2 regions of the Gordonia paraffinivorans genome follow, and region 1 is predicted to be linked to the other one. Evidence: predicted binding sites of a transcription regulator. Region 1 holds the regulator's gene; the other holds the start of a gene.
The links. Region 1 encodes HspR, which represses chaperone genes until heat shock. Its sites were predicted from a motif close to ANNTGAGTNNNNNNNACTCANNT; they were not measured.
Positions count from the first base shown of each region.

Region 2: clpB (ATP-dependent chaperone ClpB) is a predicted target of HspR. The motif match lies at 2,972-2,994, and genes of this name have one in related genera.

Region 1 covers NZ_CAACYD010000006.1:669,807-680,706, reverse strand. Annotated here, with positions in the region: gene E1P53_RS10040 (sulfotransferase family protein) at 1-258, opposite strand, end outside; gene E1P53_RS10035 (DUF1214 domain-containing protein) at 255-1,367, opposite strand; gene E1P53_RS10030 (hypothetical protein) at 1,364-1,600, opposite strand; gene dnaK (molecular chaperone DnaK) at 1,949-3,799, shown strand; gene grpE (nucleotide exchange factor GrpE) at 3,796-4,476, shown strand; gene dnaJ (molecular chaperone DnaJ) at 4,684-5,871, shown strand; gene E1P53_RS10010 (heat shock protein transcriptional repressor HspR) at 5,875-6,270, shown strand; gene E1P53_RS10005 (ABC1 kinase family protein) at 6,383-7,789, shown strand; gene E1P53_RS10000 (flavin-containing monooxygenase) at 7,909-9,483, shown strand; gene E1P53_RS09995 (SDR family NAD(P)-dependent oxidoreductase) at 9,484-10,335, shown strand; gene E1P53_RS09990 (flavin-containing monooxygenase) at 10,352-10,900, shown strand, end outside.
Region 2 covers NZ_CAACYD010000006.1:542,461-553,360, forward strand. Annotated here, with positions in the region: gene E1P53_RS09360 (GIY-YIG nuclease family protein) at 1-227, opposite strand, end outside; gene clpB (ATP-dependent chaperone ClpB) at 350-2,902, opposite strand; gene E1P53_RS09370 (esterase/lipase family protein) at 3,381-4,628, shown strand; partial or broken gene E1P53_RS09375 (cytochrome P450) at 4,780-6,014, shown strand; gene E1P53_RS09380 (metal-sensitive transcriptional regulator) at 6,037-6,330, opposite strand; gene E1P53_RS09385 (MMPL family transporter) at 6,472-8,634, shown strand; gene E1P53_RS09390 (DUF302 domain-containing protein) at 8,668-9,069, shown strand; gene E1P53_RS09395 (mycothiol-dependent nitroreductase Rv2466c family protein) at 9,066-9,668, shown strand; partial or broken gene E1P53_RS09400 (DUF427 domain-containing protein) at 9,694-10,295, opposite strand; gene E1P53_RS09405 (IS256 family transposase) at 10,356-10,900, opposite strand, start outside.

The DNA.
Region 1 (10,900 bases):
CTGCGCGTTGCGTATTCCGACGGCGTTCAACCGCCCGTCCTCGGCCGCCGACTCCAGATACCGTTCGAGCCCGGGGCGCCAGTGCCGGGGATCTCCCAGGGCATCGACGCCGTGCGTAGCGGCAGCCTTCTCGACGAGGAGGTCGGCGGCATCCGCGCCGAGTCGGTACCGCTCGGGCCGGGCGGCCCGGTCGGCCTCGGCCGCGGCATGCATCCTCGCGGCGACCTCGCTGCGCGGTGGGGGAGTCCAGGCCGTCATCGCCGTCCTCTCAACTCGTCCAGGGAGACCACGCGTGTCGTCGGGAGGGGAGGGGTCGTCGCGGGGTGGAGGAAGCGCATCACCACGATCCCGAAATCCCTTCCCTCCGAGTCGATCCAGTCGCCGTTGCCGGGGTCCTCGGCGGCGACGACGAACCGGTAGCGGCCGTCGGCGACGGTTGCGGTCGCTCCCGTGTAGGAGACCGTCCGGTGCCGGAAGTCGAGCGAGTTGAGAAATCGGCTGTAGGCGAGGATGTTCCAGTAGCGGCAGTCCACCACCTCGCCCTCGATCACCAGGGCCTGTCCGGCGCCCAGTCGCCAGCCGCCGCGCAGGTAGTGGATGCCCGGTTCGGTGAACACCGCACCGCCGGCCATCTCCGACCAGTGGCGCAGGACGTTCGGCGGATCGAGGTCGTCTCGCACCGACGCCTCGAAGATCGTCGGGAGCATCGACGTGGTCGCCGACACCGTGGCGAGCGCGGAGCCGAAGCGCACCGGATCGATCGGCGGCGGCGTTCCGGGGTCCTCCAGCGGCTCGATCTCGGCCCAGCCCGGCCGGTCCCGTGCCACGTCGTCGTGGAAGAAGCGAACCCACACCACCCCGGACCGTTCCGGCAGCGTCAGCCGGTCGGCGGACCCGGAGTCGGTCCCGGGGTCGGCCCCGCCGAGGACGATCTCGAACCCGCCCTCGTCGTCGAAGGCGATGGCGTCGCTGTCGAGGCGGTCGGTCGCCTCGGCGCCGATGCCGCCGGTGCGCCGATAGGCGGTGACGGACATGTACGTCGCATCGCCGCGGTTGCCTCGGATGCGGTAGCGGCGGTCGCCGCGGACCTCGGTCACCCAGTACCGAAAATCCGGGTTGTCCATCAAGAACTTCTGTCGCCACCCGTTGAACGGGACGAGTTCGGGGCGCTCGCGGTCGGTCTCGATGCGCGACAGCAGATTCGACAGGCCGCGGAGGAGAGCCCGGAATCCGTCGGCCTGCTCGGCCGGATCGAGTTCGGAGGTGTCGGCGGCGAGCTTCTCGCCGGCCGTCCGCAGGGCGTCGACCAGTCCGTTCCACGCCGCCACCTCGGGACGCGAATCCCGGTCGTCCGCCGAGGGGCTCACGACGGGCGGACCGGGTCGTCGTGCCGGTGGTGCGGTCCCGTGTCGTCGACGAGGACGCCCGGTCCGGCGGCGACCACCGCAGGGGTGGCGTCGAGCACGGCGCGCACCGAGGCCGTGGCGATGGGGTTGGTGTGTCCCGTCCCCATCCCGACCTCGCCCGGTCCCCACGCCGCGATGCGGTGGGTCCGTCCGGTCGTGTCGGGGGCGGTGCGGGCCGGGCCGGTCAGCGTCATGGATGGTCCTCGCAGGGAGTGGGGAAGTGGAACCGGGCGATTCCTGTTGGAATCTGCCGGTCCGGGCCTGATGTGTCAAGCATCACACCCATGCATCGCAAAATTGAGCGGAATCCGCTCAACTCTTTCCGGGAACCGGGAACAAACCCTGAACGGGGCCCGTTACACACTTCGAGAAACCTGAGTGAGAGGGACTCAAGTAGGTTTGACTCGACGCCCCGCTTTCAGTAGGACATTGAGTCGGATGCACTGAAGTCCGCCTCGTAGGGTTCGGACATCATCCCCGCGTCCACCGACCGCGGGGGCACAAGGACTTGGGTGCACACCCACGAACTAGGAGGAAGCCATATGTCTCGTGCTGTTGGAATCGACCTCGGCACCACCAACTCTGTCGTCGCGGTGCTCGAGGGCGGCGAGCCGACCGTCATCGCCAACGCCGAGGGCTCGCGGACCACGCCGTCCGTGGTCGCCTTCGCGCGCAACGGTGAGGTTCTGGTCGGCCAGCCCGCGAAGAACCAGGCCGTCACGAACGTCGATCGCACCATCCGCTCGGTCAAGCGCCACATGGGCGACAACGACTGGAAGGTCGAGATCGACGACAAGAAGTACACCCCGCAGGAGATCAGCGCGCGCACGCTCATGAAGCTCAAGCGCGACGCCGAGGCCTACCTCGGTGAGGACGTCACCGACGCCGTCATCACCGTGCCCGCGTACTTCAACGACGCCCAGCGTCAGGCCACCAAGGAAGCCGGCCAGATCGCCGGCCTCAACGTGCTCCGCATCGTCAACGAGCCGACCGCCGCGGCGCTGGCGTACGGACTCGACAAGGGCGAGAAGGAGCAGACCATCCTGGTCTTCGACCTCGGTGGCGGTACCTTCGACGTCTCGCTGCTGGAGATCGGCGACGGTGTCGTCGAGGTCCGTGCGACCTCGGGTGACAACAACCTCGGTGGTGACGACTGGGATCAGCGCATCGTCGACTGGCTCGTCGAGAAGTTCAAGCAGAGCCACGGCATCGACCTGACCAAGGACAAGATGGCCATGCAGCGTCTGCGTGAGGCTGCCGAGAAGGCCAAGATCGAGCTGTCCGCATCGCAGAGCACCTCGATCAACCTGCCCTACATCACCGTCGACGCCGACAAGAACCCGCTGTTCCTCGACGAGCAGCTGACGCGCGCGGAGTTCCAGAAGATCACCTCTGACCTGCTGGACCGCACCCGTGCGCCGTTCCAGGCCGTCATCAAGGACGCGGGCATCTCGGTCAACGACATCGACCACGTGGTCCTCGTCGGCGGCTCGACCCGTATGCCGGCCGTCACCGACCTGGTCAAGGAACTGACCGGCGGCAAGGACCCCAACAAGGGCGTCAACCCGGACGAGGTCGTCGCCGTGGGCGCGGCCCTGCAGGCCGGTGTCCTGCGCGGTGAGGTCAAGGACGTGCTGCTGCTCGACGTGACCCCGCTGTCGCTGGGTATCGAGACCAAGGGCGGCGTGTTCCACAAGCTGATCGAGCGCAACACCACCATCCCGACCAAGCGGTCGGAGGTCTACACCACCGCCGAGGACAACCAGCCGTCGGTGCAGATCCAGGTGTACCAGGGCGAGCGCGAGATAGCCGCGCACAACAAGCTGCTCGGCAGCTTCGAGCTCGGCGGCATCGCTCCCGCGCCGCAGGGTGTCCCGCAGATCGAGGTGACCTTCGACATCGACGCCAACGGCATCGTGCACGTCACCGCGAAGGACAAGGGCACCGGCAAGGAGAACTCGATCCGCATCCAGGACGGCTCCGGCCTGTCCAAGGAGGAGATCGACCGCATGATCAAGGACGCCGAGGCGCACGCCGAGGAGGACCGCAAGCGTCGCGAGGAGACCGAGACCCGCAACCAGGCGGAGTCGCTGGTCCACACGACCGAGAAGTTCCTCAAGGACAACGAGGACAAGGTCCCGGCCGAGGTCAAGGAGAAGGTCGAGTCCGCGATCGAAGGCGCCAAGGAAGCCCTCAAGGGCACCGACACCGCCGCGATCCGCTCCGCGATCGAGAAGCTCTCGGAGGAGTCGCAGGCCCTCGGCCAGGCGATCTACGCCAACGCCGCTGCGGAGTCGCCGAACGGTGAGGCCGCGTCCGGCGCCGCCGACAGCGGTGAGTCCGATGTCGTCGACGCCGAGGTCGTGGACGAAGACGCAAAGGAGAACAAGTGACCACAGGACCCGATCAGACGAACGGGTCCGGTGAGCAGGAGCCGGTCACGGTGACCGACCGTCGTCGCATCGACCCGGAGACGGGCGAGGTGCGCGACGAGTCGGCCGCCGGGCCCGGCCCGGCCGAGGCCGAACCCGTCGCGGACGAGAAGGACAAGGCATCGGCAGACGGCGCCGAGCGGGCGGAGTCCGGGGAGTCGGACGCCCGCATCGCGGAACTGCTGGCGGACCTGCAGCGTGAACGCGCCCAGTTCGCCAACTTCCGCCGGCGCGCGGACGAGGAGAAGCAGGGATCGATCGCCTACGGCAAGCAGATCCTGATCGAAAAGCTCCTCCCGATCCTCGACGACCTCGATCGTGCGCGTGAGCACGGCGATCTCGAGTCCGGCCCGCTGAAGATGTTCGCCGACAAGCTCGTCGCGGTGCTGACCGCCGAAGGGCTCGCGCCCTTCGCCGCTCCCGGCGAGGAGTTCAACCCCGAACTCCACGAGGCGGTCCAGCACGACGGGACCGGCGAACACCCGGTCATCGGCCAGGTCTACCGCTGCGGTTACCGGCTGGGCGAGAAGGTGATCCGCACCGCCATGGTGACGGTCACCGATCCCGAGCCCGGAGCCGCGCCGGCGGGTGGCGCGGGCGATCAGCCGGGTGCCGACGCTCAGGCCGGTGCAGAATAAAGCGACCGTCGAGAACCGGGCGGATCGCCTGTCGCTCCCGGATGTTCGAGGAGTTCGAGCGACGAGCCACGAAGGGCTCGGCCCTTCGTGGCTCGTCCCGCACGACCCCCGGGGATCGGGTGGTCCCCCGGCTCGCGGCCGGCGGCCGCGAGTCCACAACTGAATCAACAATCCAGACAACAGAAGACTTGAAGGAGGTGACGTCTGGTGGCTCCCCAACGAGAGTGGTTGGAACACGACTTCTACAAGGACCTGGGCGTTGCTTCTGACGCTTCGGCTGAAGAGATCAAGAAGGCCTATCGCAAGCTCGCGCGCGAGCTGCACCCGGATGCCAATCCCGGGGACCCGGAGGCCGAAGAGCGCTTCAAGCGGGTGTCCGAAGCCCACAGCGTGCTGAGCGATCCCGAGAAGCGCAAAGAGTACGACGAGACGCGAGCGATGTTCGCCGGCGGGCGATTCCGCGGCGGCAACGGATTCCCCGGCGGATTCGGCGGCGGCGGTACGACCTACACGACGGGCGGTGCGGATTTCGATCTCGGCGACCTGTTCGGCGGTACGGGCGGCAGCGGCGGTATCGGTGATCTCTTCGAGGGTCTCTTCAACCGTGGCGGCGGAACCCAGCGCACGTCGACGGCCAGCCGTCCGCGTCGCGGGAAGGATCTCGAAACCGAGACCACGCTGTCGTTCAAGGACGCGGCACTCGGCACGACCGTCCCGCTGCGGGTCACGAGCCCGTCGCCGTGTACGACCTGTCATGGCTCGGGCGCCAAGCCCGGCACCAGCCCGCGGGTGTGCCCGAGGTGCAACGGCTCGGGCTTCGTCAGCCGCAACCAGGGCGCCTTCGGGTTCAGCGAACCCTGCCAGGACTGCCAGGGCACCGGCTCCCGCATCGACGACCCGTGCACCGACTGCAGCGGCACCGGTGTGAAGGTTCGCGCTCGGACGATCAACGTGCGCATCCCCGCCGGTGTCGAGGACGGACAGCGCATCCGGCTCGCCGGGCAGGGCGAGGCCGGTCGTCGCGGGGCGCCGTCGGGAGACCTGTACGTGGTCGTCCACGTGACGCCGCACAAGTACTTCACGCGAAGCGGCAACGACCTGCGCGTGACGCTGCCGGTGCGGTTCTCCGAACTCGTTCTCGGGGCGACGGTCTCGGTGCCGACGCTCGACGGTTCGGTGGGCGTCAAGATCCCGCCCCACACGACCGACGGCCGGACCCTGCGTGTGCGGGGCCGCGGCGTGCCCAAGCGTTCGGGAGGCGCCGGCGACCTGCTGGTGACCCTGAAGGTTGCGGTGCCCGACAAGCTCGACGAGGCTGCGCTCGAGGCGATGCGTGCCTACGACAAGGCCGAGCGGGAGAGCGGATTCGACCCACGGGCCGACTGGGGGCGATGAGTGATGGCCGGTGAGAAGAACTTCGACGACGGTGCGACGTTCATGATCTCGGTCGCTGCCGAACTCGCTGGCATGCATGCGCAGACCCTGCGGACCTATGACCGCCTGGGCCTGGTCACCCCGCAGCGGACGAGCGGCGGCGGACGCCGCTACTCGCCGCGCGACGTCGAACTCCTGCGAGAGATCCAGCGTCTCTCGCAGGAGGAAGGCGTCAATCTCGCCGGCATCAAGCGGATCATCGACCTGACGAACCAGGTCGAGGCGCTGCAACAGCGCGTGCGCGAACTGACCGACGAGGTGGCCGCCGCGCAGAGCCGCCGGAGCGGAGAACTGGTGCCGGTACCGCGCACCAACGCTCTGGTCGTGTGGCAGCCGCGGCACAAGCGGCGCACCGACTGAGCGGACACGCTCCTTAGAGTACCCGCCGGATCGGCGACGATTCGCCGTTTCGGTGCGATCACCGGCAGGACCGTGCCACACTGGGCCCGCTGATCGTCGCAGGGGGTGTTCGATGAGCGAAGACAGCACGTCATCCGCAGAAGGGTCGTCGGCACTGCCGGTGGAGCGGCTCCGCCGCGGCGGCCGCGTGGGCGCGGTGGCCGCACGACATGCCGCCCGTTCGGCGGCCGTGGCCGCGACCTCCCGGTTCCGCGGCCCCGAACAGGAGGCCAGGGCGCGGGAGCGGACCATCCTGCGCCTTGCCGACGATATCGCCACGGTCGCAGTCGGGATGCGCGGTGCCGCACAGAAACTCGGTCAGATAATGGCCGTCCTCGACCTCGGCATCGCCGACGAGGAGACCAGGGCCGAATTCAGCCGGCGGATGGAACGCGTCTTCGCCACCGCCCCGCGATGGACCGACTCGTCGATGCAGCAACGCATCTCCGACGAACTCGGGCCGCACGTGGCCGACCTGACCGACGTCGCCGGGCCGGTGTCGACAGCATCCATCGGGCAGGTGTACCGGGCACGCCTCCGCGACGGAAGGTCGGTCGCGGTGAAGGTCAAGTACCCCAACGTCGACCGCATGGTCCGCGCCGATCTACAGAACCTGCGGTTGCTGGTCCGCGCGGTCCGACGCCATCTGCCGGCAGTGAACTCCGAGGCGATCGTCGACGAGGTGGCGCGCCAGATCTCGACCGAACTCGACTTCGAGGCGGAGTGTCGCAACCAGCGGATCTTCTCAGACCGCTTCGACGGCCACCCGGTGATCCGAATACCCTCTCCGGTCGAGGAGTTGTGCACCGGGGACATGCTGGTGACGGAGTTCTTCGACGGGATGACTCTCGACGATGCAGCCGCTCTGCCCGCGCCGGAGCGGGACCGGATCGGGGAGGCCATCTACCGCTTCTACTGCGGGGAGATGTACCGAGTGGGGCACTTCTGTGCGGACCCGCATCCCGGGAACATCCTCGTGAATCCCGGTGGCACGGTCTGTTTCGTGGACTTCGGGTCATGTGTGACGCTGTCTCCCGACGAGCACGCCCTCGAACGGCGCGCGCTGGAGGGGCTCCTCGGCGGACGACACCGGGAGGTGTACGACCTGGTCCGCGAGGCCGGATTCGTCGTGAACGACAAGGCCATGGGCCCGGACGAGCTGACCGCCTACATCCGCGACGTCGCGGGTTGGCACCTCGAGTCGGGAATCCTGACCATCACCCCGCAGGTCGCCGCCGCCGCGGTGAGCGCCGCGCTGCTCCCACAGGGCGGCCACATCGGTACGTTCGGCGCCCAGGCCATCGTCGAGGCGCACGCGCTCGGGCGGCGCAACGAACTCGCCGTGTTGGCCCTGCTCGGCAGGCTGAACGCGACCGCGCCCTGGTCCGACATCGCCCGGGAGACCCTCGGGATCTCCGGGCCGGCGACTCCGATGGGGGAGGAGATCGCGCGCTGGCGTCGCCGTCGGCCGGACCGCTGAACCCGCCGCCCTGACCGGAAGCGCCCGGTCAGGGCGGCTTCTTTTCCGAAGACGCCGCAGGGGCAGCCCGTTGACATTAAGTGAATGACATGTCAGTCTGTGTGGCGGGAGGGTTGATCATGACACCGGACACACTCGTCGCCATCATCGGGGGCGGCCCTGGCGGCATCTGCGCCGCCGCACTACTCAAGAAGCGCGGGATCGAGGACTTCGTGATCCTCGAGCAGGCCCTGGATTTCGGGGGCAGCTGGCGCGACAACCACTACCCCGGGCTGGGGGTGGATGTCCCGGGCTTCACATATCAGTACTCGTTCGCACGGAATCCCAAGTGGTCGCGGATGTTCCCGAAAGGTCGCGAGGTCCTCGACTATCATCGGGGAGTGGCCCGCAGCCTCGGTCTCTACGACCACGCCCGGTGGGACACCAAGGTCCTCGCCGAGCAATGGGATGACGAGAACGGCTGGTGGGAACTACATCTCGGTAACGGCACGATCATGACCGCGCGGTTCGTCATCTCCGCGATCGGTGCCTACATCAAGGCCAAGGACGACCCCGGGATTCCCGGGCTGGACGACTTCGACGGAAAGATCCTTCGGCCCAACGCGTGGGACCATGACTACGACCTCGCCGGCAAGCGGATCGCGGTGATCGGGACGGGTGCGTCGTCGGTGCAGATCACCCCGTCGATCGCGCCCGAGGTGGCCTCGCTCGAGGTGTACCAGCGCACTCCCGTGTGGGCGCTGCCGAAACCTGATTTCGCGATCGGGCCGGTGCTGCGGACGATCTTCGGTCTACCCGGTGTCCAGTCGGTGCTGTCGGCCATCGCCAACATCGTCGTCGAGATCGGACTGCGCATTCTCTATCAGACGCCGCGGCCCCTGTTCCGCCTCGCTGCGCCGTGGTTCGACCGGACCGCCCGATTGTTCTACCGGTTCTACTTGCGTCGGGTCGTCGACGACGAACGGACGCGGCAGGCCCTCATGCCCGGATACGGTCTACTCGGCAAGCGACCGACACTGTCGAACGAGTTCCTGCAGGCATTCAACAGGGACAACGTCGCCCTCGTGACCGAGCGGATCGCGCGGATCGCACCGGACGGAATCCTCACCGGCGACGGCGTGCACCACCCGTGCGACGCGATCGTGCTCGCCACCGGCTACCACCTCTTCTCCGATCCCGAGAGTTATGTCGAGGGTGCGGTCGTCGGCCGCGACGGATTCGATCTCGGTCGGTTCTACAACTCTGCGGGACTACAGGCGTACCAATCGGTTTCGGTCCCATTCCTGCCGAACCGGTGGATGCTCGTCGGGCCGTACTCCTGGATCGGCACCGGCTGGCACGAACTCGTCGAGATCACCTCCGGGCACGCGGTCAACGTCATCTCGGCTGCATTGCGCCAGGATGTTCAGGTCGTGGAGGTCACCGAGGACGCCCATCGCCGATACCGCGACATGATCGAACGCAACGGCGAGAACATCGATTACTACTTCAACACCGTCAACGCGGGCCTGCGGACCTACTACGTGAACTCCGCCGGCGACACGCCGTATATCCGGCCCACGAGCCTGTTCCGCGCGCGATCCGACAGCCGCGACGTGGACCTCGACGCCTATCGGTTCACCAAGGCGGGGTCCGTGGCGCACGCGCGGGTCTCCGACGACGAATCGTCCCCGACCTCGAAAGCGGTGATCTGAATGATGTTCCGTCCCTTTCCGACCAGCGGTGCCGTGGCACTCGTGACCGGAGGAGCGCGCGGAATCGGGTTCGCGGTGGCGCAACGACTCTTCGACGCCGGGGCGCAGGTGGTGATCGCCGACCTCGACGGGGCGGACGCACATTCCGCCGCGCAGCGCCTGGGACCGCGGGCGACGGGCCTCGCCCTCGATGTCGGTGACCGGTCGGCGTTCGAGGATCTGGTGGAACTGGTCGAATCGACCATCGGGCCGATCGACATCGTGGTGAACAACGCCGGGATCATGCCGGTCGGTCCCTTGCTCGCCGAGCAGACGGGTGTCGCGGAAGCGACTCTGCGCGTGAACTTCTGGGCCCACTACCATTCGTTCAAGATTCTGGCCCCGCGCATGATCGACCGTGGCCGAGGGCATTTCATCAACATCACCTCGGCGGCCGGCGCCATCCACTCGCCGGGACTGGCGACCTACGTCGCGAGCAAACACGCCGCGACCGGCTTCGCCCGCAGCGCACGCGAAGAGTTGAACGGGACCGGAGTGACGTTGACCGTCGTGATGCCGTCGGCGGTGAGAACCCAGCTCATCGACGGTATTCCGATGAAACGGTGGGAACAGTGGGGGATCGTCACGCCCGAATCGGTGGCACGGCGTGCCCTCGAGAGTCTGGAGCGTCGCCCCCCGGTGGTCGGCGCACCGCGCGGCATCGTTCCCCTCCTGCGGCTTCAGCACGTCGTGCCCGAGCCGATCTGGCTTCTCGGGCGCCGGTTGACCGGCGCCGATCGCACTCTGGAACCCTACGACCGCGCGGCCCGGGCCGAGTATGACGACCGGATCGCCCGGCAAGTCGCCGGCTGAGGAAGGAACGATTCCCATGCCACGAGCACGGACCAGAAGGCACGAGCCGGAACCGTACTTCGACCACAAGGTCATCATCATAGGCGCCGGCTTCGGCGGGGTCGGGATGGCCATCGCGCTCAAACGGGCACGCATCGACGACTTCGTCATCCTGGAGCGATCCGAGGGGGTCGGTGGAACCTGGTATGCGAACACCTATCCGGACGTTGCGGTCGACGTTCCCGGAATCGTCTACCAGTTCTCCTTCGCCAAGAACCCCGACTGGACCAGGACCTTCCCGAAAGGGGCCGAGGTCCGCGCCTACATCGACGGCCTCGTCGAGCGCTACGGCCTCGACGACCACCTCCGGCTCGGGCACGACGTGGTCTGTCGCCAGTGGGACGAGGACGGACAGCGCTGGGAGGTGTCGCTGGCCGACGGCCGCACGCTGACCGCTCAGTACGTCGTCTCTGCGATCGGAGCCTTCGTGGAACCTCGCAGACCCGACATACCGGGACTCGACGACTTCGAGGGCACCATCATCCAATCCCAGCGGTGGGACCACGACTACGACTTCACCGGCAAG
Region 2 (10,900 bases), 130 kb from region 1:
CCGCCGCCCCGCAGCCCGCCGATGATGGCCTCCCCGGCGCGTTCCCGGTCGACGAAACGCCGCCCGGCGTGCGCATCGACGGCGCGCAGGACGTCGACGATCTCCGCTCGCCGGGTCGCCGGGCCGCGCGGCGCCGACCGTTCCGCGTCGACGTCGAGCATCTCGGCGAAGGCCGCCGACTCGAGGAACTCGTCGAGCGCGGTCACCGGCAGCTCGACGGCATCCATCCTGCGCATGACCGCGATGATGCCAGGGCCGGGCCCGGCTCGCGGGTCCGACTCGCGCCCCGGCACGATGAAGGCCCCACCCTCGATCGAGAGTGGGGCCTTCGTGGCTGGTCGTCAGCGCATCAGCCGAGCACGAGCGATTCGCCGTCGGGGCTGACGTTGACCGGCACGACGTCCCCGTCACGGATCTCGCCCTTGAGCAACAGCTTGGCCAGCTGGTCGCCGATCGCCTTCTGCACCAGGCGGCGCAGCGGACGGGCGCCGTACACCGGGTCGAAGCCCCGGTGGGCCAGCCATTCCTTGGCCTTCGGCGACACCTCGAGGTCGAGGCGGCGCTGTGCCAACCGCTTCTCCAGCTGGCCCAGCTGGATGTCGACGATCCGGACCAGTTCCTCCTCCGTCAGGGCGTCGAAGATGACCACGTCGTCCAGGCGGTTGATGAACTCCGGCTTGAACGCCGAGCGCACCGCGGCCATGACCTGTTCGCGGTCGCCGCCGGCGCCGAGGTTCGAGGTGAGGATCAGGATGGTGTTGCGGAAGTCCACCGTCCGGCCCTGGCCGTCGGTGAGACGACCCTCGTCGAGCACCTGCAGCAGCACGTCGAACACGTCCGGGTGGGCCTTCTCGATCTCGTCGAACAGGACCACCGTGTACGGCCGACGCCGCACCGCCTCGGTCAGCTGGCCGCCGGCCTCGTACCCGACATACCCGGGCGGAGCACCGACGAGCCGTGCGACGCTGTGCTTCTCGCCGTACTCGCTCATGTCGATGCGGACCATCGCGTGCTCGTCGTCGAACAGGAACTCGGCGAGCGCCTTGGCGAGCTCGGTCTTGCCGACGCCGGTCGGGCCGAGGAACATGAACGAGCCCAACGGCCGGTTCGGGTCGGCGACGCCCGCCCGTGCACGACGCACCGCGTCCGACACCGCCTCGACCGCGGCCTTCTGGCCGACGACCCGCTTGCCGAGTTCGTCCTCCATGCGCAGCAGCTTGGCGGTCTCGCCCTCGAGCATGCGGCCCGCGGGGATACCGGTCCACGACGACACGACCTCGGCCACGTCGTCCGGCCCGACCTCCTCCTTGAGCATCACCTGCTGTCCGGCGTCGGCACCGGTCCGCTCCTGGGCGGCCTCGAGCTCCTTCTCCAGAGCCGGGATCCGGCCGTACCGCAATTCTGCGGCCCGTCCGAGGTCACCGTCGCGCTCGGCGCGATCGGCCTCGCCACGCAGATTCTCCAACTGCTCCTTGAGGTCTCGGACCGCGTCGATGGCGGTCTTCTCCTGCTGCCAGCGCGCGGAGAGCTCGCTGAGCTTCTCCTTCTGGTCGGCCAGTTCGGCGCGGAGCTTCTCCAGCCGCTCCTTCGACGCCTCGTCGGTCTCCTTCTCCAGGGCGAGTTCCTCGACCTCGAGCCGGCGGACAACACGCTCGACCTCGTCGATCTCGACGGGGCGCGAGTCGATCTCCATCCGGAGCCGCGACGCGGCCTCGTCGACGAGGTCGATGGCCTTGTCCGGCAAGAACCGGGAGGTGATGTAGCGATCGGAAAGCGTTGCGGCGGCGACCAATGCGGAGTCGGTGATGCGCACGCCGTGGTGCACCTCGTACCGGTCCTTGAGGCCGCGGAGGATGCCGATGGCGTCCTCGACCGACGGCTCGCCGACGTACACCTGCTGGAAGCGACGCTCGAGTGCGGCGTCCTTCTCGATGTACTTGCGGTACTCCTCGAGCGTGGTGGCGCCGACCAGCCGCAGCTCGCCGCGGGCCAGCATCGGCTTGATCATGTTGCCCGCGTCCATCGCCGAGTCACCGGTGGCACCGGCGCCGACGATGGTGTGCAGCTCGTCGATGAACGTGATGATCTGGCCTTCGGAGGCCTTGATCTCGTCGAGCACCGCCTTGAGGCGTTCCTCGAATTCACCGCGGTACTTCGCACCGGCGACCATCGAACCCATGTCGAGGGAGATGACGGTCTTGTCGCGCAACGACTCCGGCACGTCGCCGGCGACGATGCGCTGGGCCAGGCCCTCGACGATCGCCGTCTTGCCGACGCCGGGCTCGCCGATGAGGACCGGGTTGTTCTTGGTCCGGCGGCTGAGCACCTGCACGACGCGACGGATCTCGGTGTCGCGACCGATGACCGGGTCGAGCTTGCCTTCTCGTGCGGCCTTGGTGAGGTCGGTCGAGTACTTCTCGAGCGCCTGGTAGGTCGACTCCGGGTCCTCCGAGGTCACCTTCCGGGTGCCTCGAACGGCGACGAACGCCTCCCGCAGCGCCTGCGGGGTGGCACCTGCGTTGTGCAGGAGCTTGGCGACGTCGGAATCGCCGGTCGCCAGACCGACCATGACGTGCTCGGTCGAGACGTACTCGTCACCGAGTTCGACCGCCAGCTGCTGGGCAGCGGTGATCGCCGCGATCGACTCGCGGGAAAGCTGAGGGGTCGAGCTGGCCTGGGCAACCGTCGGCATGCGGTCGACCAGCGCCTGTGCCTGTGCGCGAACGTTCGACGGGTCGACGCCCACCGCCTTGAGCAGCGGGGACGCAATGCCGTCGGACTGATCGAGCAATGCCACGAGGATGTGGGCGGGCCGCACGTCAGGGTTGCCAGCGCCGGCCGCCGCCTGCACAGCAGCGCTGAGTGCCTGCTGCGTCTTCGTGGTGGGGGTGAAGCTGTCCACTAGCGTGCACCTTTCTCTTTAGTCCAACAGGCTCAAGTATGAGCCATTCGGCAGATGTAACGCCACCAAAGTTGAGTCCATTCCACTCAGGTCTATCTATTTTGTGATCTGCATCACCCCTATGGTGCTCCGATGCGCCTGCCCGCGCGTGGGATCGCGGGTACGCGGCACGATCGCGTGCCGGAACGTGCGCGACACCGGCACCCGACGACCGCTCTGCGGTCCCGCGCCGAACCCGAGCCGGCGTCGGACCCTCCGCCCCCTTCCCCGAGCACGCGGCCTCCGGCCCGTCGCGACGGCAGCCCGACCCGGGCCACCCACGCGACAGGCCTCTGCGCGAGAAGACCTCACGGCCGCACCCTGCAGCACGTGACCAAACGCACGACTGTTCACCGCCGACCACCATCTCACTGGCAAGAACACGCATCCGTGCAGGAAATGCACCCGGCGACTCAGTGGACATACGTACACTGAAACGATGCCCCCTGAACCCGCATCCCATCGCGAACTACCGGCGCTCGCCGCCCTGGCCCGCGAGGAGCTGACCAAAGCGGTGGGGGGCATCGCCACCGTCCACGCGTCCGCGACCGATACCGTCTTCGCCGGTCTACGAGCAGTCGGGGGCTCACGTGTCCGCACGGCGCAGAAGACGCACGACGTCATCAGGACATCCATCTACACGGCAGTCGCGTCGACCGTCGATGTGGCCGGCGACCTGGCCGAGTCGCTGGCGGCATTCAGTGACACCGTCCCCTCCGAGACCAGGCGAGGCGCCGAGACCCTCGGCTTTCTCGACGGGTTGATCGGGGACGAACTGACCGCCGAGGGTTCGCCGCTGGCCCCGGACATCTCGGTTCGCGTCGACGGCGCTGCCGTGCCGATCACGCCCGATGGCCTGGCGACCGCATTCCCCGCGGCCTCCGGGCACCTGACGGTGTTCGTGCACGGACTGATGGGGTCCGAATACACGTGGAGCCTCGGAGGCCGACCCACCTACGGTTCGCGGCTCGCCGACGACCTGGGCAGCACCGAGGTCCTGGTCCGCTACAACACGGGCCGGCACATCAGCGACAACGGTCGTGACCTCGCACGACTGCTCACCGAACTCACACTCTTGTGGCCGGTCCCCGTCACCGGCCTCACGCTCATCGGCCATTCGATGGGAGGCCTGGTGATCCGCAGCGCGTGCCACCAGGCCGTCGCCGAGGACGCGTTCTGGCCCGAGCTCGTTCGACACACGGTCTACCTCGGCACCCCTCACCTCGGAGCGCCGTTGGCGCGAGGAGTCCACCGGGCGTCGGCCGCCCTGCGCTTGTGGCGAACGACCCGGCCGATCGCCACGCTCCTCGGTCGCCGCAGCGCCGGGGTACGAGACCTGTTCCGCGGCGCGGTCATCGACGAGCATTGGCGCGACACCGACCCGGAGGCCTTCTGGCAGCCCGCCGTCGACTACCCGCCTCTCATGCAGGGGGTGCGACACCTCTATGTGACGGCGACGGTCACCCGGCGACCCGACCATCCGTTCGGCCGCATCGTCGGCGACGGTTTGGTGATGACCAGCAGCGGCGGGGGCCGAAGCCGGAAGCAGCATCTCGGATTCGAGCTCGACGACGGTTTCCACGTCGGCGGCGTCGGTCACATGGCCCTGCTGAACAACGATGCGGTCTACGAATGGATGCTCCCCCAGTTGACCCCTCGTCGCGCATTGCCGCCCGGGCGCGGCTGAGCGACACGGCGATCCCACCCACGGGCGACAAACCATGACACGTGGTGTCCCGGGGCCCGTCGAGTTCGCCAATCCACCGTCCCGGCAGCCACACGTATCGGACACTCGAACCACGATCCCGGATGGAAGGACGTGTCGCGTGACCAGCACGATGGACGATGCCGCCGCCGTCTTCGCCGACCCGACCGCATACGCCGACGAAGCCCGCCTGCACGCCGCGATGACGTATCTGCGGGCGAACAAGCCGGTGGCCTACGTCGACCGGAAGCCGTACCGCCCGTTCTACGCGGTCACCAAGCACGCCGACATCATGGAGATCGAGCGCAACAACGCCCTGTGGCTGAGCGAGCCGCGCCCGGTGTTGACCACGGCGGCGGCCGACGACGCGGCGAGGGCCCAGCTCGAAGCAGGCGGCGGGCTGCGCACCCTGATCCACATGGACGACCCGCACCACAAGAAGGTGCGTGCGATCGGCCAAGACTGGTTCCGCCCGAAGGCATTGCGCGACCTCGAGGTTCGCGTCGACGAGCTGGCCCGGCGCTACGTCGACCGGATGGCCGAGATCGGCCCCGAATGCGATTTCGTCGAGGACATCGCGGTCCACTTCCCGCTCTATGTGATCCTCTCGCTGCTCGGCCTGCCCGAAGAGGACTTCCCGCGGATGCACCAGCTCACCCAGGAACTCTTCGGCGCCGACGACGAGGAGTACCGCCGCGGCACCACCCTCGAGGAGCAGATGTCCACGCTCCTCGACTTCTTCGACTACTTCAGCGAACTGACCGCGTCACGCCGGGCGAACCCCACCGACGACCTCGCCTCGGCGATCGCCAACGGCCGCGTCGACGGCGAGCCGCTCTCCGACGTCGACACCGCGTCGTACTACGTCATCGTCGCGACCGCCGGCCACGACACCACCAAGGACGCGATCTCCGGTGGCCTGCGCGCCCTCGTCGAGAATCCCGACCAGCTCGACCGCCTCCGCCGGGACCCCGAACTCATCGGCACCGCCGTCGAGGAGATGATCCGCTGGTCCACGCCGGTCAAGGAGTTCATGCGCACCGCCGCCGAGGACACCGAGGTGCGCGGTGTCCCGATCGCCGCAGGCGAATCCGTCTATCTCGCCTATACCTCCGGCAACCGCGACGAAGAGGTCTTCGACGACCCGCACACCTTCGACGTCGGCCGGTTCCCCAACCAACATCTGGCTTCGGTTACGGCATCCACTTCTGTCTCGGGGCAGCCCTCGCCCGCATGGAGATGAGAAGCCTGTTCAGCGAGCTGATCCCGCGACTGGAGTCCATCGAACTCGCCGGACCGCCCGTGTTGGCCGCGACCACCTTCGTCGGCGGGCTCAAGCACCTGCCGATCCGGTACTCGCTGCGCTGAAACGGATTTCGCGCCGGACGGATCAGGCCAGCGCGAGGAACAGCCTCTCGAGCTCGTCCTCGGTGAGCGGCGGGGCGTCCTCGCCGTCGCGGGCCTCGATGCACTGCCGCATCCCGGAGGCGACGATCTTGAAGCCCGCACGGTCGAGGGCGCGGGACACCGCGGCGAGCTGGGTCACGACGTCTTTGCAGCCCCTGCCGTCCTCGATCATCGCAATCACGCCGGCCAGCTGCCCCTGAGCACGCTTCAACCGGTTCAGCACTGCGGCGCACGTCTCGTCGTCGATCGGTGCCCGGGTCCCGTCACCTGCCGCCATCTGCACTCTCCTTGTGTCGTTGCGCCGCGACGCCCGCCTTCGGGCGATCGCTGCCGCTTGACGCCAAGATACCCCCCTGGGTATGTTCGGCGCCACGTGAATACCCCCGGGGGTATATCTGGACCTACGAGAGGATCGACGATGGCGCCGACATCGGCACTGTCCACGGACGAACAGACAGGTGTGACGACCCGCCCCAGGGCCGGACTCCTCGGCCGCTGGGGAGAGGCGATGGTCGGCCGGGCACGCTGGGTCTTCGGCGTCTGGGTGCTGCTCCTGCTCGTCTTGGGTGCGGCGGCACCCACGGTGTTCTCCTCGCTCGCCGGTGCGGGCTGGCAGGCCGACGGGTCCGAGTCGGTGCGCGTCCGAGAGCTCACGCAAGAGCACTTCGGCGGCAACTCCTCGGCCGCCGTCCAGGTCGTCGTCCACTCCGACCGCAACGACGTCCAGAGCCCGGCCGTGCAGGAGGTCGTGCGTCGGATCAGCGATCTCGTCGCCTCCGACGACCGTTTCGCCGAGGTCGTCCCGCCTCAGCCCGGCATGTCGATCAGCCCCGACGGCCACACCGGGATCGTCCTCATCGGCGCGGCCGCCGACACCGACGACATGGTCCGCGCCGTCGATGAGCACAAGGATGCGCTGACGAACCTCGCCGGCGACGGCGTCGAGGTCTACCCGACCGGCGCCTCCGCGCTGTGGAGCGACTTCAACAAGGCCAACCACGACGCGATGATCAAGGCCGAACTGTTCTCCTGGCCGGTGACGCTGACGATCATGGTGCTCGCGTTCGGGTCGCTCGTCGCCGCCGGACTCCCGCTGCTGCTCACCATCGCGGGCCTCGTCGCATCTGCGGGCGGACTGGTCCTGCTCAACCAGGTCACGCCGATCTCGGTGTGGGCCATCAACTTCGCGATGATGTTCGCGCTGGCACTGGGCATCGACTACGCGCTGTTCATCGTGTCGCGCTTCCGCGATGCCATCCGGGAGAACGCCGACGACCTGCGGGCGGCGGTCGCACAGACCATGGACACCGCCGGAAAGGCCGTGTTGCTGTCGGGACTGACCGTGCTGGTGAGCCTTTCGGCCGTGTTGTTGGTCCCCGCGCCCGCGGTGCGCACGATGGCGGTGGGCATCATGCTGGCCGTCGTGTTCGTCCTCGCCGCGACGCTCTCGCTCCTGCCGGCGTCACTGGGCAGGATCGGCGCCAAGGTGAACGCGCTGGCGCTGCCGTATGCCCGCCGCCAACAGCATCGTTCGCCGGTGTTCGCCCGGTGGGGCGAGTACCTGCACCGGCACCCTTGGTCGGTGGCGGCCTGGTCCCTCGCGGTCCTGATCGCCTTGGCGATCCCGGTCTTCGGCCTGAAGGTCGCGATGCCGTCTATCAACGTCGTGCCCTCCGACGCCCCGGTTCGCCAGGGCTACGAACTCGTCCGGTCCCAGATGGGCGAGGGCGCGCCGGGCATGCTGCAGATCATCGCCCCCGCCGCCGAGGCGGATGCCATCGTCATGGCCGCCGGGAAGACCCCGGGCATCGAGATGGTCACGCCCCCGATGCCCGCAGCCGATGGGTCGGACCACGTTCTGCTGCAGGCGCTTCCGTCTGTCGACCCGTCGGACGAGCGGATGACGACGATCGTCGGCGATCTGCGCGCACACCTTCCGGACGGGGCTCTGGTGGGCGGCGCACCGGCCGAGAACCTCGACCTCCAACAGGCACTGAACGACTACTTCCCGCTCGTGGTCGCGGTCATCCTGGTGCTGGGCTTCCTCCTGTTGCTCGTCTCGCTGCAGGCACCGCTCATCGCCCTGATCGGCACGGTGGTCAGCCTGTTGTCGACGGCCGCCGCCTTCGGGGTCGCGAAGCTCGTCTTCCAAGACGGTCACCTCGCCGACCTGCTGGGCTTCACACCGCAGGGCTTTCTCGACGGCTGGGGTCCGGTGTTCTTCTTCGCGATGATCTTCGCGATCGCGATGGACTACACCGTCTTCCTGCTGGCGACCGCCAAGGAGTATTTCGAGCGGTCGGGCGACCCCGCGACCGCGCAGGTCGACGGCATGGCCCATTCCGGACGCATCATCTTCGCCGCGGCCGCGGTCATGGTGGCGGTGTTCTTCACCTTCGCTCTGGCAGAACCGCTTCCGCCGAAGGAGATGGGAATCATCCTGGGCGTCGCCGTTCTCCTCGACGCCGTCCTGATCCGGCTCACGCTGCTGCCCGCACTGCTCCGGATCACCGGGCGTGCGGCCTGGTGGGCGCCGGCGTGGCTCCGACGCGTCCTCCCCTCGATCAGCTTCGGCCACTGACACCTAGATCGCATGCACACGAAAGGAATCACCATGTCACTCGCCATCTCCACCTCTCTGTCCATCCCGTTCACCGAAGCCGTCGCACGCACCCGCGCCGCTCTGGCCGAGCAGGGCTTCGGCGTCCTCACCGAGATCGACGTCCAGGCGACGATGAAGGCCAAGCTCGGCGAGGAGATGGAGGACTACCTGATCCTCGGCGCCTGCAACCCGCCGCTCGCCCATCGCGCACTGGGCGTCCAGCGGATGATCGGACTGCTGCTGCCGTGCAACGTCGTCGTCCGAACCGATCCCGCAAGTCCGTCACGGACCCTCGTCGAGGCGATGAATCCGGACCTCATGGTCCAGGTCACGGGCGAGCCCGATCTCGAACCGGTCGCCCGCGAGGCCGCGGCGAAGCTGCGCGCCGCCATCGAGAAGCTGTCGCAGTCATGACCGAGATCGACTACTACTTCGACCCCGTCTGCCCGTTCGCCTGGGCCGCGTCGCGCTGGCTCACCGACCAGGCCGCCAGGAACGACGTCCGGGTCGACTGGCACGTGATGAGCCTCGCCGTGCTGAACGAGGGCCGAGAACTCTCGTCCGACAAGCAGAGACGCCAGATCGAGCGCTCCCGCCGTCTCGGCCGGGTCTTCATGGCCGCCGTTGCCGAAGCCGGTGACGGATCGATCGGACCGCTGTACGACGCGGTCGGTCGGCGGTTGCACCACGACGGCGCGGTCATGACCCACGAGGTCGTCGCGCAGGCGCTGAGCGACGCCGGGCTCCCCGCGGAACTGGCCGCTGCGATGGACGACGAGTCCTTCGACGGCTCGCTGGGCGAGCACCATCGACGCAGCCAGGACGCGCTCGGTGAGACCGGCGGCAGTCCGATCATCGGCATCGACGGCCGGCACTTCTTCGGGCCGGTCCTGTCCGCCATCCCGGTCGGCGACGAGGCCGATGCCCTGTTCTCGTCGCTCGTCACGCTCGCACGCATCCCGGCGTTCGCACAGCTGAGGCGCCCCGCAGACGGGCATCCGGTCTTCTCGTGACCGGCTTCCCCGGCCGCCGACGCGCTCAGCCGACCGTGACCTCGACCCGCTCGTCGTAGAAGCAGATCAGGTCGCGCACGGGTTCGGCCTCGGTCAACGGGTCGGTGTAGGTCCAGGCCACGTCGACCAGTAGGTGGCCTGCCCCTTGTAGGCGCACACGGTCACGGTGTCGGACCGCTGCAGCGCCTCCATCCGCACGTCCGCGCGCGGGATGTAGTGGCGTGGCGGGAGGTGCGTCTCCAACAACAGTGTCGGACGGTCGCTTTCGGCGAGCAGTGTGTCCCCGATCCGCACGGCCACGTGCCGGCTGGTCGGCAGGCAGTCGATCCGCTTGAACGGATCGTGGGGATGCCCCATCACGATCTGCTCCTCCTCACGCCACTCGTCGAAGGCGTTCCAGTCCAGCAGGACGTACCCGGCGAGGTCGGGATCGTCTGGCCGGAACGCGGCACCCGCGAGCACCCGGGGCCCGGCGGACACGTCGCAGCTCGAACCGGCGGCGGTGTGCATCGAGAACGGATGCTCCGGCGTCAGGATCGGCGGGTGATCGTCGACGGGGCTCACCGGAGTGGGGTGGTCCAGCGGCACCGCGACATCCGCAGCCGGAACCGCATAGCTCCCGACGACGGAGCTTGTCAAGATGTTTGTGTAAGAACGTGACTCCTGATTTTCTTGTGGTCGGTGGGTTTAGCCGAGGTGCGGTTCGATCCGGTCGGGGTAGGCCAGAGCGAGCTGTCCGAGGGCCTGCTTCCAGTTGGTGACGACCTGTCCCTCGACCAGTCGTCCGAGGGCCTTACGGGGCTGTGACCGCCTGGTCCCGCGTTCTTTGAGGCGTTGAGCGGCTCGTTTGTCTTCGATGTCGCAGATGGCCAGCCACAGCAGTTTGCGGACCGCGATGTCGTTGGGGAAATGTCCGCGGTTCTTGATGACCTTGCAGAGCTGGTAGTTCAGCGACTCGATCGAGTTGGTGGTGTAGATGACTTTGCGCAGCTCGGGCGGGAATGCCAGGAAGGGGATGAACCGATCCCAGGCTCGGTCGAAAGCCATTGCCGCACTCGGATATTTGGCGCCTAGTTCCGAGTCGCGGAAGGCTTCCCACTCGCGGCGGGCGGTCTCGGCATCGAGGGCGGTGTAGATCGGTTTAATCGCCCGAGCGACGTCTTTGCGGTCTTTGTAGTTCACGAACCGCATCGAGTTGCGGATCAGATGCACCACACAGGTTTGCACCGTGG